DNA from 3 places in the Clostridium sp. DL1XJH146 genome. Region 3 is predicted to be linked to each of the others. Evidence: riboswitches for the same ligand, from Rfam matches in the RefSeq annotation. Region 3 holds a riboswitch; each other region holds the start of a gene.

Region 1 (6,641 bases), on a different contig from region 3:
CTTAATTTTTCAACAAATTCATCATAAACTTCTCTACTACCATTGGCTAAACAGCCTGTACCACAACATATATAAACTATTCTATTTTTTTTAATATCATTATTCAATTTTATCACCTCTGTATTGGTCGATAATTTCACTAACCTTTTTAGGCGTCATTTTGCCATAATATTTATCATTTATCATCATAACCGGTGCCAATGCACAGGCACCTAAACAACCCACAGTCTGAAGTGTAAACAATCCATCTTCTGTAGTTTCCCCGATTTTAATATTTAAAACCTTCTCTAATTCATTCATTATCGGAGAAGACCCTCTTACATGACAGGCTGTACCATCGCAAATAGTTACTATATTTTTGCCTTTAGCCTTTAGACTTAAAGCTTTATAAAATGTAGCCATACTATAAAGCTTGCTCAAAGGCATATCTAAATAGTCAGCCACAGCATTAAGTGCTAACTCCGGTATATAATTATATTCTTTCTGAATATCCTGTAATATTGCTAATGAATGTCTTTTTTCCTTTGGATATTTTTTAATTATATTATTTATATCAGATAACTGAATTTCATTTTCTCCTGAAGGCATAGTTATTCACCCCTTTACTAAAAATATTAATTCAATGCACAATGCACTTTTAAAGCAATGCACTTTTAAAGCAATGCACTTTTAAAGCAATGCACAATTCACAATGCACAATGCACAATTGAGGATGATTCTCCTCATTCTTCGGAGAATCTTTAATTAATCCATTAAAGATTTTCTGAAAGAATAGAAGAAAATCATCCATAATTGCAAATTGCAAATTGCACATTGCAAATTTACTTTAATAGGAACTAGTAGTTAATAGATAGTTCTTCTAGCTTCTTTTTAGTCGGTACACTGTCTGTTCCCCATCCTCTACCTGCATAGTATTCTTCTAGCATTACATCTAATTGACTTACCATTCCTTTACCAGGTCCTTCAGGAAGAGGTTCATGGAGTAATCTGTAAGGAAGGTTATCATCATCTCTAGTAAATCCTGCCTTTAAGTTCCACATTTTCTCTAAATTCCATATTCTCTCACCTAGTTTAAGAATTTCTTCATCACTACAATCCCAACCTACTCCTGCTCTTATTTGAGAGGAAACCTCTGGTAATCCAAGTGCAAAGGTTGTAAATAAACACATTCCTGAAGAATCGACAACAGCAGTTAAGTCTTGGAATATTTTAAGCCACGTTGCTTTATCTGTTGTTACTGAAGGATCAAGTTTTTGAGGTAATCCTAGTATTTCTGGTGAAATCATATATCCACGCACGTGACAGGCCCCTCTATTAGAAGTAGCATATTCAAGACCAATACCTTGAATTCTTCTACCATCATATGCAGGCATTTCTTGTTTTTTAACAGACATTGATAATTCAGGATGTCCATATTTTTCTGCTAATCTATAGGAACCTAGTGCAATTTCATCCCCAAAGCCTTCTCTTAATGCTGTCATTTTTGCCACTTCTACAATTACATCTGGATTTCCAAATTTCAAGTCCAGTTCAATTTTCTCTCTAGAAATCAATCCCATATCAACTAATTCCATAGCACAAGCTATTGTTGAACCTAATGTGATAGGGTCCATACCATATTCATTACATATAAAATTGGCAACGCATATTGCATCAATTTCTTTTATTCCACAGTCTGCCCCTAGTGACCAACCAGCTTCATATTCTGGTCCTTCTCCCATTATTCCTTTATATTTACCTGAAGGTATTTTAGTAATTCTTCCACATCCTATTGAACAAGCAAAGCAACCTTTTGGTTTAACTTGAAGTTTTTCGTTCATCGCTTCTCCGCCTGTCTCATCTGCAAATTCAAAAATTCCTCCATCTCTCCAGTTCCTAGTTGGAAGTGCACCTGATTCATTTAAAATATTAACAAGTATTTGTGTTCCATAAGTTCTAAGTCCTTGTCCTGTTACAGGGTTTTCTTTTAATTTTTGTCTAGCATCCTCGAATTTTTCCATAAATTCTTTAGGATTTGCAACATTAATTGATTTAGAGCCCTTAACTACAACAGCTTTTAAATTTTTAGAACCCATTACGGCACCTAAACCCGATCTTCCTGCCGCTCTATGCTTATCATTCATTACTGTTGCATATAATACCAATTTCTCTCCCGCTGGTCCTATACATGCAACCTTTGCATTACTATCTGTTTCCTTTAGTAACTCATCCGTTGTATCATACACTGTTTTACCCCATAAATGCTCTGCACCCCTAAGTTCAATAATGTTATCCTTTACATAAAGGTACATAGGTTTTTCAGCTATTCCCTCAAAAATAATTCCATCATATCCTGCAAATTTTAATTCAGGTCCAAAGTATCCGCCTGAATTTGAAGCACCTATTGTTCCTGTCAGTGGAGCCTTTGCAATTACTTCGTATCTGCCTGCTGAGGAAGCTAATGTTCCTGTAAGTGGTCCTGTTAAAAAGATTAGTTTATTATCATGTCCTAAAGCATCTACTTTTGGGTCTACTTCATTTACCATTATTTTCGTTCCAAGTCCTCTAGCTCCAAGATATAATTTTGCATCTTCCATGTTTAGCGGTTCTGTTTTTATTTCACCATTATCCAAATTTACACGAATTAATTTTCCACACCATCCAAACATTATTTATCCCCCTCCTCAAATAATTCTTTAAACTTATCAGCTACAAGTTTCTTTTTGTCTAACTCTGAAGGAGTTGGTTCTTTAAATTCTAACGCATTTGCCGGACATAATTTAACGCAATAAGGATCTCCGCCACACAAGTCGCATTTGACTACTTTCTTAAGCTCAAAATTATAACTCATGTTTCCAAAAGGACACGCATTTATACATAGTTTACAACCTATGCATTTCTTTTCATCAATGAGCACTACCCCATCTTCATTTTTGTAAATTGCTCCTGATGTACATACTTTCATACATGCAGGGTCTTCACATTGCAAACACGTAATAGGTACTGATATAGCTGCTTTTTCATACTGATATACAGTTATTGCAGCATTTTGAGGATTAAACGATTGTGTTTTTGAAAATGAACATGCCATCTCACATGTTCTGCAGCTAATACATTTTTCGGGTGAAATCATTAATACTTTAGCCATTTTCAACTGGTCACCATACTTATAGAGTTTCACCTTGGATACTCTATTGATGCCAGCTTCCACCTCCTTTTTTTATTCGAACTGCTCCTTTGCGCAATGGCAGGCATAAAAATTACTTCTTATACCCTATCGTCTCTAAGGCCAATTTTGGTCAATGGAGATCGGAGTCATTTCAATTAGCTAAAGTTTTATAAATATGTATTTAAAATATGTGATTAATATATATTATTATTGAAAATAATTAGATATGATTAGTAAATTGATTTATTTATTTATTCAGTTTTTTTAACTTTTATTATAGGTATATTATATCATCATTTGATAATATTTACTATTATTGATAAAAATTAAACTATTTATAATTTTTAGTATAATAATAACTCTTCTGAGCCAATTTTCTTAGAAAAGAGAAATAAATCTTGATAATATAATAAAAAACCACAATATATTTTCCTAATATTAAGAAAATTTATTGTGGTTTTTAAATATGTTATAGTATTCACAACCTATTTATAAATCTATTATGTCAAATTCTTGCTCAAGCAAATCTACAAATAGAATTCTTTTACTAAGCAATTTGCCTCTTTTTAAAAGTAATTTTAAGGCTTCACTTACTTGAATTGATGCAATTTGTGCAGGAGTAAATGATGGATTACCTAAATCTACTTTTTCTTTGTTTCCTTGCTTATTTTTTTCACCATTGTATAAAAAATTTAATGTTCTATCTCCTGGAAGAATAGTTGTAACTTGTCCATACCAACCTGATATAGCTCCATGTACCATAGGTATTTCTAGCTTTTCACAAAGTTCTTGTAATAATAATCTTGCATCAATGGAATCCAGTGCATCTACAATAACATCATGTCCCTTTAGAATTTCCTCTCCATTTTCAACATTAAACATTTTATCAATTGGCATCAGTTTTATAGATGAATTCACAGTTTTCATTCTCTCTTCTGCTTTTTTAGCTTTATTCATTCCTAATGCTTTTTCATCTGATAACAATTGTCTATTTAAATTTGTTTCATCAAATGTGTCTCCATCAACAACTGTAATATGGCCTATGCCAAGCCTTCCTAGCATCTCTATTATATATCCACCTAGTCCACCGCATCCTATTACACATACCTTAAAATCCTTTAACTTATTATTTTCTTCTTCACTTAGCATACTCATATTCTTTTCATATCTTTTCTGCATTTTCTATCCTCCTCCTACTGGTGGAAATAGAGCTACCACATCTCCATCTGTAAGTTCTCTATCAAGTTCTCCATCAAACCCATTTATTAAAAGTATTGCTACTTCTTCTACATCAATTTCTAATTTTAATACAATATCTCTTACAGTTGTTCCTTCTTCCAATTCCATTTTCTGCTTTTTCTCTCTTCCCTGTCTAAAAGTTGCAAAAAGCCTTACTTCAACTTCCAATTTATCACCTCCTGTGCTTGTTTTTCTATGAAATACCTATAAATTCACTTACTTATATTCATATATTCATTATTAATGGACACTCTATAATTATCTGAATAATTGGATAATTTTAATTTATTATATCATAAATAGAAAAAATAATGCACATTAAATCAATCCATTAGAATCAAAAATGTTGAGTTTCCTATATTCAACTCAACATTTTTTCATTAGTTTTCTGTTTTAATAATTATAGGATCCATTATTAATTCAAATTTTCCATCTATTACTTCTATATCAGAGTCATTAATTAGATTTTTATGCAATCCATCCTTTAAATCTACTTGATAGCTACCTACCTTAGATTCAATATTAAATACACCAATTAATCTATTTTCTTTTAAAGTGTAGCTAGCCTCAATAACTCCAATTTTTTTCTCATGTTCCAATCCATAAAAACCTTCTTTTAAAATTTGGTTTCTTTTTATTTCAATAAGTTTCTTCATAAAATTTGTGAATTCTTTTTCATCCTTCCAATTCACTAAATCTTTATCAAAAAGACTTGGTTGATTAATATCTTTTACCTCCTGACCTGCATATACTAATGAAGTCCCTTTTTCAAAAAACATAAATGCAGTCCAATTTTTAAGTTCTATTTCATCTTTAACTAAATACGCTGCTCTTGGTTGGTCATGATTTTCAATAAATCTAAGTTTTACATAATTCTCTGGATAAATATAATCTTGAATTCTCTTTTTATCTAATAACTGTTCTAATGAAATTTCACCCTTTTTATACTTCTGAAAATAGCCATATGTATCATAATCATAGCAAATATCAAAAGCTTGAAACATTTCATTATCATTATGAATAAGAACATTAGCTTTTCTCAACTCTTCAATAAAATCCAATCCCGAAGTTTCAGCTAGCCAAATTACATCTTCGTTAATTTTACTAACTTCTTCCCTTGCCTCTAACCAAAATTCTTTTGGTATAAGTGGTGCTACGTCACATCTAAAACCATCAACTCCAATATTTACCCAGTACTTTAATGTCTCAATTTGATATCTCCATAGTTCTTTATTTTTATAGTCAAGGTCTATAATATCTGTCCATTCACCCACTTTGTTGCCAAATTCACCATTTTCTTTTTTATAAAACAAATTTGGTTTTTCTTTCTGTAATCTTGAATTATGGGAAGTATGATTATAAACTACATCTATTATTAATCTCATACCTCTATTATGTGCTTCCTTTATTAACTTTTTAAAATCTTCAAGAGTACCATATTCATCATTAACCTTCCTATAATCTTCAATAGAATATGGACACCCTAATTGTCCTTTTTTATTAACTTGTCCAATTGGATGGATAGGTAAAAGCCAAAGTATATCTATTCCTAAATCTTTTATTCTATCTAAATCCTTAACAACTCCATTAAATGTACCTTCATCAGTATGATTTCTTACATATACAGAATAAATTGTACTATTCCTTAAACTAATATCAGTATTTTTTGCCAAAGTTATTCCCCCCTTTTTTATAACTAGTGTAAAATGTGCAGAGTGGAGTGTGCAGTGATAAATGATTTCCTCATCCCTGCCTTCACTCTTCACATTCCAGATTTCACACTATTATTAAACCTTACTAATAACTACTATAATATATTTCTACTATTTTGTACACACGTTTGCACAAATTTATTCTAAGGATATTTCCCTTTCTACAATATAGAATATTTAATCATTTGATTATAGCCAAACAAAAGAAGACTGCTTATTTAGCAATCTTCTTTCAAAATCAACAATACTGTCCTACTAAGTTTCTCACTTTACTGTAACTCACTTCTACAGTAAAGTTTCCTTTTTCTTGATATGGTATTATCCCATTTTCGATCTCTTTTCCATTCATGATTATCTTATTTTCTTCTGCTTTTTTTACAATTATATTATAAGTTGCTTCCCCTCTTTTGTACTCTATTTTGTATTCTTCCCACTCTTCTGGGATTGCAGGCTCTATAGTAAATCCTTCTTTGCCTTTTAATTTTAATCCTAATATACCTTCAATTCCTACTCTATACATCCAACCTGCAGCACCTGTATAC
Region 2 (6,641 bases), on a different contig from region 3:
GAAATGGTTTAAGAATTTAAAAATATCAGTAAAACTAGTTGGTGCATTTATTTTTATAGCAATAATTGCAGGCGTTGTAGGTGGAGTAGGCGTATTCGAAATAGAAAAATTAGACGCTAGTGATACAGAAATGTATGAGAATATGACAGTTCCTGTTGCAACTACTGCTCAAATGGCTAAGTTGTTTCAACGAATCAGAGTAAATACTAGGGATATGATACTAGAAAACGAAGCGACTGAAATTAATGCCAGATATAGTGATATTGATACAATAATAGAAGAATTAGATACTTTATCAAGTGATTTTGATGAAACTATTCTTTCTGATGAAATGCGCACAGCTTTTGATGATTTTATGGGTACACGCGCTGATTTCAGGTCATCTTTAGACGAGTTATATCAATTATGTATACAAAATAAAGATGAAGAAGCTTTTGCTTTAATCAAAGATGATATGCGCGTTGCCGCAGATGCTGAAAAAGATGCTATTGATCTTTTAGCTTCTATGAAAGTAGAAGATGCTTATAATAAATCAATTGCTAATAAATCAATTGCTAATAATGCTTCGTTAACAATGATTATACTTAGTTTTTTTGCTATTTTTATAGCTATAGTTCTAGGTATATTTATCTCTAATTCCATTATAGTAAAACCACTTAAAAAGATTTTAGTTTCAGCAAATTCAATAGCTGAAGGCGACCTAGATATTTCTATAGATATAAATTCAAAAGATGAAATTGGAGAACTTGCAACAGCCTTCACTACTATGTCCAATAATGTAAATGATGTTTTGACCAATATAAATTCCGCCTCAGAGCAGGTGTCTTCTGGAGCAAAACAAGTATCTGATTCTAGCATATCCTTATCTCAGGGTGCTACCGAGCAAGCTAGTTCAGTGGAACAACTTACAGGCTCTATTGAAGAAATTGCATCTCAAACTAAACAAAATGCAGAAGATGCATCACACGCTAAAGAAATTGCTAATACAACCCAAATAGCTGCTACTGATGGAACACATCAAATGAAAGATATGCTATCAGCTATGTCAGATATCAATGATTCTTCTAACAATATTTCAAAAATCATAAAAGTAATAGATGATATCGCCTTCCAAACTAACATACTAGCTTTAAATGCTGCAGTTGAAGCTGCAAGAGCCGGAGAACACGGCAGAGGATTTGCTGTAGTTGCAGAAGAAGTAAGAAATCTAGCAGCACGTTCAGCAGATGCAGCCAAAGAAACAACAACTATGATAGAAAATTCTATTAAAAAAGTTGAAGATGGAGCTAAAATAGCTAATACTACTTCAGATGCTCTTAGAAAAATAGTAGAAGGTATTTCGAAAGTAAATGGATTAATTTCAAATATTGCAATAGCTTCAAATGAACAAGCTATTGGAGTAGAGCAGGTAAATCTAGGAATTAATCAAATAGCCGAAGTTGTACAAACTACCTCAGCTACCTCAGAAGAAACAGCATCCGCTAGTGAAGAACTCTCAAGTCAAGCTGAACTATTAAAAGAACAAGTACAAACATTTAAATTAAAAACCACTAGTGAATTATATTCTGATAAAGACTTTAACAATATAAATCCAGAAGTATTGAAAATGCTTGATAATATGCACTCTACTAAAACATCTGATTCTAGTGCTACGATTTATAAAGAAGCAAATAAAACAGTTTCCAAAAAAATTAATTTAAATGATTCAGAATTTGGTAAGTATTAATTACTAAGCAAGAAGAAGTAATTGTATAAAAAAACTCATAAAAATTTTTGTATAAAATGAATAAAAAAACTCCTTCCTATAAATACTTTACATGATATAGTATACAAGAAGGAGTTTTTTTATATGTGAAATTTGTCTAAAAATTTAACTATTTTGAAAAACCTGTAAATGAAAGCATCAATCCACCACATGTGTTTATTCCATCATCTTCATAACCATATTAACCAAAAGTAAATTCAGCTATGAAAGGTACATCACCTGCTGCATTTTTAATTTGTTTTGCAACCTCATCAATTCTATCACCTATTCCAGCACGACGTCCACCACAGTGTACAAGATGAAAAGCACCTGCAGGTACACCTAATTTTTCTTATGTTTCTTCTAAAACACTTTCCGCAGATTCTATGCAGTTTATCTACTTTCTTGCCACTCCATTTCGCATATTTCTTAAGAGCTGGCTCACCATCTGCAAAAGCTCCCCCTTATATGTAAATATCTTCTATTCTCCAGAAATTGAATTATCGTCAGCACTTCCTCCAAAGAATGGTATACAATCAATTACATCAGTAATTCCTTTAAGATAGTATTCTTCTTCTCCTGGGGGTGCAACAATATGAAAATAATCTGGAGAAGTAGTTTTTCCTGCTGATAGTGCTTTTTTTGCAATTTCCTCACCAGTTAAACGAGCTTTTTCTCCTTTTGCTTGTCCTGCTACTCCAACAACCATATCATCATCTGCCATAGCCATAATTCCAACAAAAGTATCACCACCAACAAAACCTTTTGGTATAATTATACCAATAAAGGAGGTATTAATTATTTCAACTGCGCCTCTAATACTTTTTCTAAAGAGCTTCCTATTCCTTCTAACTTAATTAATTTGTCAATTAGATACTGAAGTGTATCATTATCGCTCCATTTAGAAACAATTCCAATTTCTTCTTCACTTAGAAATCCAGCCTCATAACATTTAATTATAAAACCTATAAATGAACCTAAAGAAATAGTATCCACACCAACACGATTAGCTTTATCATTAATTAGTGCAATAGCCATTAAATCATCTATTAATAGTCCAGACCCAATCATTCCAAGAGTTTCATACTCAGGACCATTACCATCTAGAACTGTACCATCAGGTAATGTTATATGGATATGCCTATGACAACCTACAGGACCTATATTTGAAGTATTAATTCTCTTATCCCCTAATTTTTTTTTGATAATGCTCCCAGTTTCTACGGCATCTTTGACCCATTCATTTGATACATCTTTGCATTACCCGGAAAATTTAATGCCTGCATAAATCCTAAAGCAAATATTATCTTATTCTCTGGTGAAAGTGGATCTACTTTTGGCTTAACCTCGTCTAGGATAATTTTAGCTCCCAGAGCTGCTCCGCCCAGCAATAATTTAAGGTATTTTTCATCAATTGAATCTATCGTAAATGTATTATCTGTAAGGTTTATTCTTAGCAGCTTTTTCCAATAACCTTACATAAACTTACCTCCTTTATATTTGATATTAATAATATAATTGTGTCCTTGCCAAATACGGGAGGCATAATAATTTCCATTCATACTCAATGGCACGGTTACCATAAATATATTTTAGGTAATACGGCTCGGACATTCTTACTTTAATATAATTATATAGAAATTATTTTAGTGCTTAACATTAATGTAATCTTTTACTATAGCCATGTCAATTTTCAAGTTCCATATAGTGGATTGTGTGTTTCACCTATTGTAACAAAATAACAAGAAAAAGATAATCTTAAAGAAATACTAACAGATCAAAATGGCCCAAATGAAGATTTGTATTCATACTATTTCTATTTTGTTAGTATGATTTTTATGCTTATCTCTAACAACTTTACTATATTCTTCTATTTGCATTTGTATTTCAATATAACTAGGATTAGATTCAGCTTTTTTTAGTTCTGCTTTTTCCTTTATAATTCGTTCATTTTGTTCTTCTAACCTCTTTGCCTCATTCATATTTTCTTGTATTATATCTATTTTACAACTGTTTAATTTTTCAATTACATTTTTATAAACACCAAGATTATTAATGTCAATTTTCATCCTATATATTCTATTATTATAAATATTTTAAATTTTCAGGCTCATAATTATGGATATTATAACATATATATCCTTTTTAAAATATTATTATCCACTATCTAATCTGCAGTATACAAACATTGTTATATTTGATATGATTTACTCTATATGTTATACTAAAGTATGTTTTTGCATTAAAATTGTACTTATAAAATGTTTGTTTATATTAACATCTAATTATTCATTAAATTTCTGGGGGACTTAGTATATTATGAAACAATTTAAAATTTCTAAACTAATAACTACTTTTATTGGATTTGGACTTGCATTTTACGTTGCAGATAAAATAACCAATTATTTTGATATTGTATATAATGATTTTTTATCATTAAACTATCTTATATATTTGCTAATATCGGTGACAACGCTAGTAACATTTGAATTTATATTTTCTAAAATTAGAGATAAATACAGAAAAATCAAAGACTCTAAACAACAAAAAAAATAGCTTTTTTAGATATTTTTTTGTTGTCTATTAATATTTATAATAAAATTATCAATTATCATATAATAACAATTTGTAGTAAGTATAAACTAGTCATCTTTCTTTGATTTATGCTTACGAGCTAAAGATACACTCCCAAAACCACTTATAATTGCAATGTAAAAACCAAAATCATACCACCAACCTGTATTAGCAACTTCATAAATTCTTATATCTCTACTGAAAAATCCTAAAACAACAGAAATTGGGGCAACCCAACCATGCCAAATCCCCCAAATGAAACCTGCTGGGTTATCAGAAGTACATCTACCATCTCCTGGAACACATCCTGTTAAGGTAAGCGTAACTAATATAAAAATTAAACTTAACAAAAATATTTTCTTTTTCATAATACCTCCTTTATAAATTACCTTCAAAATAATCAAATACATTTATATTTTTAAAATGTATTCTTACAAAGCAATGAAATATCAAACTTCTCATTACCTATTTTATTATTTTATTTTGGGCTTTTATCGTAACCCTTAATAAAATTATTATAAATTATTTACAGTAAAAAACAACATTAATTTAAACCTATCAATACGGTGTAGCTTCAAAAGCGAATACTATACTATATCATTTTTACCACATCTAAGTAATACTACCCCTATAACGATAGTACTAAAATAAATAAAAGGATATAAATAAATTTTAACATAATCAACATAGGGCAATACTCTAAAATACATCACAAACCACCTAAAACTGGAGAAATATATAGCCGAAATCAAAAATAGTTGACCTTCTTTTAGTCTTAATCTATTTTTTAATAATAATATAATAATTACAAATAATAGTGCAAATCCACCTTCAAATAATTGCGTTGGATAAACTTTCATATTACTAATTGTTTGCACAAATTTTGACCCAAATAATTTATTTATTTCCGAACTATAGTTATTAGGGAACCTGACTCCTAAAACTGAATTTGTATAAATCCCACCACAACATCCATTTAGAAAACAGCCTATTCTCATTATAAAAAAACTAATCATAAAAGGAATAGTTAAAATATCTAAAAAAACTTTGATATTTTTTTTCATAATCTTATTTATTAATATAACTATTATAAGTGAACTAATAATGCCACCATAAAGAGAAAAATGTGCTACTTTCAGTGTAAAAAAACTTATCTTGTTCATCTTAAAATAATTATAATTTACTATATAATTTAATGCTCTTGCACCTATTAGAAAAGAAATTATTACAGTAGAATAATTAAACACTATTTCTTTCCATAAATAATTATTTTTCCTCAAGAAATAGCATGACAATAGAAAACCTATTGTCATGCTTAAAATCATAAAAGTAGAATAACTTCTTAATACTATATTTCGTCCGAAAATCTCCAAAAATATATTAGGATGCATAATTTCTCCTTTTTTTGTTATAATTTTATACATAATAATATTTCTAGTTAGTTAATGGTTTTTTAGCTTTCAAGTCGCTTGAAAGCTTTATTTCTCCACCTTCTGGAATTACTTTTATTTCTAAATCTCCTTGCAATGTCACTCCATTATTAGCTCCCTCAGATTTTTCATAAGCTGCTTTTAATGTTGCAGCATATACTGCAGTAGTTTCCTCTTGACTCATAGTAACATTTATATTGATCACTCCATTTTCGTAAGTGAAATTTAACATAACTCCATCAAGAATATTATCATCACCTGAAAACTCTACAGTTCCACTATTCTCATCACTCTTTACTAAATTAAATTGAGCAGGTTTGGTTTGTCCTTCTAATTCCTGAATCATTGCAATTACATCTAAGTCGCAACCCTCTGAATTTTCTGATGTATCATTTTCTGCCATCTGTATTAATGAATCAGATATGGAAATATCTTTTATATACATATTTGAGTCTGCCCATGTTCCAACTAATTCATCTAAAGTAGGAACTTCTTCCTTTAAATCTATTGTTAGTTCAGGAGGCTCAACTATAAAATCTAAAGTTTTCTCTGCAGTTTCTTCTCCAGGAGGAACTAATTCAATCTGCGTTGGTTTCCCTGCCATTACATGTCCTAGTATTCTAAATTTCAAAGTACATTTACCTTGATCATCTATAACAGTGGCCCACTTTTCTGGGTCTTCTACATTATCTGATAAAGGAGCTATTCTAGCTGTATAACCACTATATTTAGATTTTTCTTTTTTCTCTTCTGCTCCTGTATCTACAATATTTATAGTCATAACCTTATTTAATTCATCCTTAATTAAATCTAATTGTTTAGTTACTTCTTGTTGTTGCTGTAACTTGAGCTTTTTCCCTATTTGAGCAAAAACAGGTTGTAGATATCCTGTA
Region 3 (6,641 bases):
TTGATGCTAAACACGGAACGCATACACATTTTGAATTAATAACAGCAACAGTAGTATTAGAGGATGGTTCAGAAGGTACAGGCTATACATATACAGGTGGATTTGGTGGAAGAGCTATTTTTGATATGGTTGAATACGATTTAAAACCAGGCTTAATCGGTGAAGATGGTGATAAAGTTGAAGCTCTATGGGATCATATGAATTGGGGTGTCCACTACGTAGCTAGAGGTGGAATTGCATCATTTGCTATTTCAGCAATTGATATTGCCCTATGGGATATCAGATGTAAAAATTCAGGATTACCATTATGGAAACAATTAGGTGGAGCTAATAATACTACAAAAGCTTATTATGGTGGAATCGATCTTGATTTCCCTATGGAAAAACTTCTATCAAATATTAAAAATCAACTTGAAAATGGACATACCGCTGTAAAAATTAAACTAGGAAAAGAAAATTTACAAGAAGATATAGAAAGAGTAAAAGCAGTAAGAGAACTTATTGGGCCGGATAAAGACTTTATGGTAGATGCAAATATGTCTTGGTCAGTGGAAAAAGCTATAAAAGCAGCAAAAGAACTTGAAAAATATAATATTTACTGGATAGAAGAGCCAACTATACCAGATGATATTATTGGATTTTCAAAAATTGCGGCAAAGACAACTATACCTCTTGCTATGGGAGAAAATCTTCATACTATATATGAGCATAAATATGCAATGCAATTTGCTAATTTAGGATTTATACAACCAGATGCATCCAATATAGGTGGAATAACAGGTTGGATGAAAGTAGCCAATATGGCTGAAGGATTTAATATTCCAGTATGCACACATGGGATGCAAGAATTACATGTTAGTTTACTATCAGCAATAACAAATGATAGTTACTTAGAAGTTCACAGTTTTCCAATTGATAAGTATACTACAAGACCTTTAGTACTTGAAAATGGTAGAGCAATATCACCTGATATACCAGGAACAGGAGTAGTATTTGACTGGGAAAAATTAAAATCACATAAAATTGAATTAAACTAGTTGCAATATGAGAGTTATTATAATTTTATTTAGAGTATTATGATATTTAATATATATATACTAAAAATTTAAGGAATTAATTAAAAATTAGGAGGATTTAAAAATGATATTAGATCAATTTAATCTTGAAGGAAAAGTTGCAATTGTAACAGGAGCTAGTACAGGTTTAGGACAAGGAATGACTTTAGGTTTAGTACAAGCAGGAGCAACTGTTGTTGGAGTTGACTATGTAGACATGCCTGACACAGAAGCAAAAGTTAAAGAATTAGGTGGAAAATTCTTAGGAATTAAAGCAAACCTTATGAGCATAGAGCCAATAGCAGGAATTATTGAAAAAACTGTTGAAACTTTTGGTAAACTTGACATATTAGTAAATAACGCTGGTATAATCAGAAGAGAAGATGCTTTAAAATTTAGTGAAAAAGACTGGGATGATGTTATGAACATAAACATTAAAACAGTATTCTTCTTCAGTCAAGCTGCTGCTAATCAATTTGTTAAACAAGGAACTCCAGGAAATATAATCAGTGTTGCATCAATGCTTTCATTCCAAGGTGGAATAAGAGTACCTTCTTATACTGCAAGTAAGAGTGGAGTTATGGGAGTAACTAGATTAATGGCTAACGAATGGGCTAAATATGGTATAAATGTTAATGCTATAGCACCAGGATATATGGCTACAAACAACACTGCTCCATTAAGAGCTGATGCAGAGAGAAGTGCAGCAATCTTAGAAAGAATTCCTGCAGGAAGATGGGGAGAGATTACTGATTTACAAGGCGCTGTTGTATTCTTAGCATCAGATGCTTCTAGATATATTCAAGGATATACTATAGCTGTTGATGGTGGATGGTTAGCAAGATAGTTTCTATTTAAAATTAAGATTATAAATAATGATGTTTTTATAATTAAAAAATTAGTAGGGTGGTGAAATTCACCACTCTATTTTTAACTTTTTGATTTGTAATATTTTAAATGATAATGGGAAATAGTTTCTGTTGTATGGAAAAACTATTATTGTTGATTTTAGTGAAAATCAGGGTTATAATAATTGTATAAGTTTACAATTACCTAAAATTACAATTTCAAAGTAATTTTACTTAAAGGCATAATTTAAAATAGAATAATTCAAAGGAATGATGCCTATTTAAGATTTTAAAATTTAATAAGAATGTTAGCAATCTCTGAGTTATTTAGTCTAAAGATGAGTCTATGATTAAATAACCGATGGGTATTTAGAGAAATTTAAGTGCCTCCCGTTTAGGAAAAGAGAAGGTTTATTTTACGCTCTTTCCTATAAAATATAAGGAAAGATTTTTTTTTTAGGGGGAAAAAATGAAAAGTAAACTAATACCAGTTTTATTGTGTATATTTGTGTTTGCATTATGTGCTATTACTGGATGTAGTCAAGATGAGTATTTAGAAAAATTAAATAGTAGTGGTTATGAAAAATTGACTAGGTTAAAAGAATATGAAACAGATGAAATAGTTAGGGTGTATGAAAATGAAGAAGGAAATATTGTACAAGTAGTTAGGGCTTTAGGCTATGAAGACGACATAGAAATGTTGTTTGAAATCGATGGCAAAGATGTAAGGAATGTTGTCATATTAGAAGAAAATGAAACAGAAGATTATGGTGGTTATGTTAGGGAGGAATGGTTCTTAAAAAGATTCTACCTTCCTATTGAAAATGAAATTGAACTCGTAATAATGGCAAAAAAAGAAGAAAATCAAGTTGTAGCCATTACGGGTGCAACTATAACTTCTGATGCCGTTGTGTACGGTTTGAATTTATGTATAGAAAATTACAGGGGGATTAAAAAATGAAAAAACTTAAAATGAGAGTAGTTGCAATGTTGGTAGTAGCTTTATCAATATTTATGCTAACAGGATGTGGTAGTACTAGTAACAACGCTTCAAATGGTGATGCAAGTGGAAGTTATACTTATGAAGGAAGTTTGAAACTAACAGGATTAGATGAAGATTTTGAAGTAGCTTATAATGATATATACGCTATGGAAACTGTAACTGAGCATATGAAAAACTTAACTTCAGCTGGCGAAACACAAGAGACTGATGTTACAGGAGTAAAATTAGATGATATTTTAGCTTCAAAAGAGATAAGTCAAAAGGATTTTAGTACAATAAGATTAATAGCAGGCGATGGATATTCTATAGATGTTCCAATGGATATTATATCAGAAAAAGATATCGTTTTAGCTTTTGAATTTGATGGAGAAGGACTAGATGAAAAAACACAACCAATAAGAGCGGCAATTAATGATGTGCGTACAATGTATTGGACGTCTAATTTAGTTGAAATCAATTTTGTAAAAGGTGATGGAGCTTCTGTAGAAAATTCTGAAGGTCCTAGTAAAATAGTTTTCTTAGAAACTGCTACAAAAGGTTTAACTGAGGAAGATTATACTTATTATGATAGTGATGATAAAGCAATAAAAGTTGATGATTTATTTAAGGAATACATTCCAGACGCTACTTCAGATGTGAATTTTGTGGCAGCAGATGGATTTGAGAAGAGTGAAAAAATTGATGTATTATTGCAAGGTTATATCAAGACTACAGGTGAAAATGTACCATTATTCTTATCTCCAGACCTTCCAAAGGGTATGCAAGTTAAAGATATACTTGTTTTAACTTGTGATGATACAAGTTTTGTTTCAGCAGCAAAATCACTTGAAAAGTTTACTGCAAGAGATGCAAGAAAGAAAACAGGAGTTGCTTTAGATGAATTAGTTGAAGCTGCTGGTTTGAATGGAGGTTCTTATACAATTACAGCATCTGATGGATATAGCACAGAGGTTACTAGCGAAGATTTACTTAAAGGAATAATTTATGAAGAAGAAGGACAATATTCAGTAAAGTTTACAGAAGATATGCCAAAATCAACTAATATTAAAGATGTACTTAGTATAGAAATAGCTACTGGTTCGGAAGAAACATCAACGGAAGAGAAATCAGCAGATGACGCAGCAGCTTCAACATCATGGGAAATAACTTTTGAGGGATTAAGCGATGGTTCATTTGCTTTAGGTAGTGATAAAGCTGCTAGTAAATTAACTTTAACTTCTATCGAAGCTACAAAAACATCTAAGAGTGGAGAAGAAAGTGTACAAGCTTGGGATGGTTATAAAGTTCTAGATGCTTTAGAATTCCTTCATGTTGAAGATTTTACATCTTTAAAAGTAGTTGCTAGTGATGGATATGAAGCTGAATTTACTAAATCAGAAGTTGATGATTCTATGATTTTAGGAATCACTGTAGACGGTGAAAATTTATCAGAGGATGATAATTTGGTACAATTAGTTTCAAAAAATTTAGCTAGTAATAAATGGGTTAAGGGAGTTTCTAAAATAATTGTAGTTGAATAAATTTTTATTATATTAATAGTGTGAAGTGTGCAATGTGAAGTGTGAAATTTATGATGATTTTGGTATTCAAAATCGAGTATTTGATTTAAAGATTTCCAAATAATGAGGAAACTATCTATCATTTCACACTTTAGTATTCACACTTCACATTATTTAACTTTTTGAAATAGAGTCAAATAAAAAATAAAGAGCTTTTAAAAAGTAATAATAATTATTATTATCAGTAACTCTTTAAAACATAGTCAATAAAGAAAAGGTGCTAATTATGAAGAAAAAAAATGGAATTTTAAAAAAATTCAATATATTTGAAATTATAGTTATTGCATTAATGGCTGCTTTAGGACTTGCTACAAAGCCTATTATTGTACCACTTACCCATATGATTACAGGACCATTATTTATACCAGGTGGTGCAGTGGCAGGTGGGTTTTATATGCTTTGGATAGTTCTTGGTGCAGGCCTAATTCCTAAAAGAGGAACGGCTACACTTATTGCTTTAACTCAAGCTATAATAGTTGCTGTAACGGGTACCTTTGGGACTCATGGGGTTTTAAGTATAGTAACTTATACATTACCAGGGCTTATGATTGATTTTATTTTTTTATTACTAAGGAGAAAAATAACAACGTCAATAGATTTTTTTCTAGCTGGAGTTATTGCAAACCTAAGTGGAACATATTTATCTAATTTAGTATTCTTTAAATTACCATTAATTCCTCTTGTATTAAGCTTAGCTACAGGAACGCTATCTGGTGGATTAGGTGGGATTATTGGATATGTTTTAGCAAAGAAAATAAAAAGTATGGATATTGAAGGAATTGGTTAGTTGACATATCTTGTTATTAATAACCTTTTGAAACATAACTTAGTGTAGAGAATGGAAGTGGAAAAATGAATAAAAATATTAGAAGTATAATATTGATGCTATCCTTATTTTTTATATCAATTATTTGTGGTTGTTCTGTAGATAAAACTACTTTGCCTGAGTTGAAAATACTTGGAGATATAAGTAAAGTAGAGTCCTTCAATGAAATTTGGCGAGAATTTGAAAAACAAGATATTCAGTACAAAGAGGAAAAAATTGAAGGTGTAGATATAAGTGAAATTATTGAAACTTTAGAACCTGTATACGATGAATATATAGTGTATTTAAGAGCTAATGATGGTTTTATGATTAATTTTGATATGAAAGGGATTGAAGATACATACCTAGCATATTCTAATGAGGATGGATGGGTATACATTTCAGAAAAACATCCTGTAAATAGTGGGATAAAAAATATTGATGAGATACGTATTGTAAGTTCTGAGGATATTAAAAGAAATGATTTTGGTTTAAATATTATTGTTGGAGATAAAACATATAACTATACAATTGGTGAATTGTATGAAAAAGACTATTCTATTTTTCCTTATTCAGATGGAGTATCTAATAAAGATTATGATGGAGAAGAATATAGTGTTGAGGTATTAGAAGAAAAGAAAGTTTTAAAATTAGAGGATCTAATTGAAGAAAAAGTAGACAATATACTAATTATGGATGAGCAGGGAAATTACGAATTCTCTTCTATTTCAAATGGATTTATTGAATTGAGAGAGAATACTGTTAATTATATTATTCCAGAAGAACATAAAGTATTTACAAACATTAAAGGTATAATGGTAAATCCACCAGCTACTAGTGTTATGGACACTTTTAGTGATTCTTTATATTATTTAGAAAAAGATACCGATGTAATGGTATTATTCATAGATGGATTTTCTTATAATCAATATGAAAAATATACAAAGGATTATCCTGATTGTAATATTGCAAAATATGAGAAGGCAGTTAAAGCAAATACTGTTTTCAAACCGGTGACTAATGCTGGTTTTGCTGCTATGATAACAGGCCAGCCTCCTGTGAAAAATGGTGTACTCAATAGAGATTATAGAGAACTTAAAGTAGATACTATTTTTGACGAAGTAGAAAAGTTAGGAAAAAAATCAGCTTTAATAGAAGGTGATATTAAAATATTAAATACAAGTATTGAGCCTGTTCTTAACTTGGATACTAACAATAATGGATATAATGACGACGAAGTTTATGAGAAGGCTTTAGAAGAAATTGATAGTGATTTTTTACTTGTGCATTTTCATGGATTAGACGATTTAGGACATGAATTTGGTCCAGAAGCTGAAGAAACAATTGAAAGATTTAAACTATTAGATGGGT

What was found. A riboswitch is a leader RNA that binds a small molecule or an ion and turns the genes downstream of it on or off. The one in region 3 is predicted to bind molybdenum cofactor.
Region 1: linked by a shared signal. The riboswitch ahead of ACVHXK_RS12705 (4Fe-4S dicluster domain-containing protein) and the one ahead of ACVHXK_RS02120 (FMN-binding protein) in region 3 are both predicted to bind molybdenum cofactor.
Region 2: linked by a shared signal. The riboswitch ahead of ACVHXK_RS08660 (aldehyde ferredoxin oxidoreductase N-terminal domain-containing protein) and the one ahead of ACVHXK_RS02120 (FMN-binding protein) in region 3 are both predicted to bind molybdenum cofactor.

The regions. Positions count from the first base shown of each region.
Region 1 is NZ_JBTVVN010000026.1:36,631-43,271, reverse strand. It holds gene ACVHXK_RS12720 (NADH-ubiquinone oxidoreductase-F iron-sulfur binding region domain-containing protein) at 1-107, opposite strand, end outside; gene nuoE (NADH-quinone oxidoreductase subunit NuoE) at 100-588, opposite strand; gene ACVHXK_RS12710 (aldehyde ferredoxin oxidoreductase family protein) at 837-2,648, opposite strand; gene ACVHXK_RS12705 (4Fe-4S dicluster domain-containing protein) at 2,648-3,160, opposite strand; molybdenum cofactor riboswitch at 3,196-3,306, opposite strand; gene ACVHXK_RS12700 (HesA/MoeB/ThiF family protein) at 3,638-4,327, opposite strand; gene ACVHXK_RS12695 (MoaD/ThiS family protein) at 4,331-4,555, opposite strand; gene ACVHXK_RS12690 (alpha-amylase family glycosyl hydrolase) at 4,768-6,060, opposite strand; gene ACVHXK_RS12685 (GH36-type glycosyl hydrolase domain-containing protein) at 6,338-6,641, opposite strand, start outside.
Region 2 is NZ_JBTVVN010000014.1:25,544-32,184, forward strand. It holds gene ACVHXK_RS08640 (methyl-accepting chemotaxis protein) at 1-1,726, shown strand, start outside; partial or broken gene ACVHXK_RS08645 (hypothetical protein) at 1,947-2,060, opposite strand; gene ACVHXK_RS08650 (FIST N-terminal domain-containing protein) at 2,226-2,564, opposite strand; gene ACVHXK_RS08655 (aldehyde ferredoxin oxidoreductase C-terminal domain-containing protein) at 2,543-2,953, opposite strand; gene ACVHXK_RS08660 (aldehyde ferredoxin oxidoreductase N-terminal domain-containing protein) at 2,965-3,204, opposite strand; molybdenum cofactor riboswitch at 3,251-3,368, opposite strand; gene ACVHXK_RS08665 (hypothetical protein) at 3,550-3,813, opposite strand; gene ACVHXK_RS08670 (hypothetical protein) at 4,064-4,300, shown strand; gene ACVHXK_RS08675 (hypothetical protein) at 4,387-4,686, opposite strand; gene ACVHXK_RS08680 (prolipoprotein diacylglyceryl transferase family protein) at 4,906-5,709, opposite strand; gene ACVHXK_RS08685 (hypothetical protein) at 5,753-6,641, opposite strand, start outside.
Region 3 is NZ_JBTVVN010000002.1:122,059-128,699, reverse strand. It holds gene ACVHXK_RS02130 (mandelate racemase/muconate lactonizing enzyme family protein) at 1-1,037, shown strand, start outside; gene kduD (2-dehydro-3-deoxy-D-gluconate 5-dehydrogenase KduD) at 1,141-1,902, shown strand; molybdenum cofactor riboswitch at 2,208-2,325, shown strand; gene ACVHXK_RS02120 (FMN-binding protein) at 2,373-2,864, shown strand; gene ACVHXK_RS02115 (molybdopterin-dependent oxidoreductase) at 2,861-4,426, shown strand; gene ACVHXK_RS02110 (ECF transporter S component) at 4,692-5,252, shown strand; gene ACVHXK_RS02105 (alkaline phosphatase family protein) at 5,318-6,641, shown strand, end outside.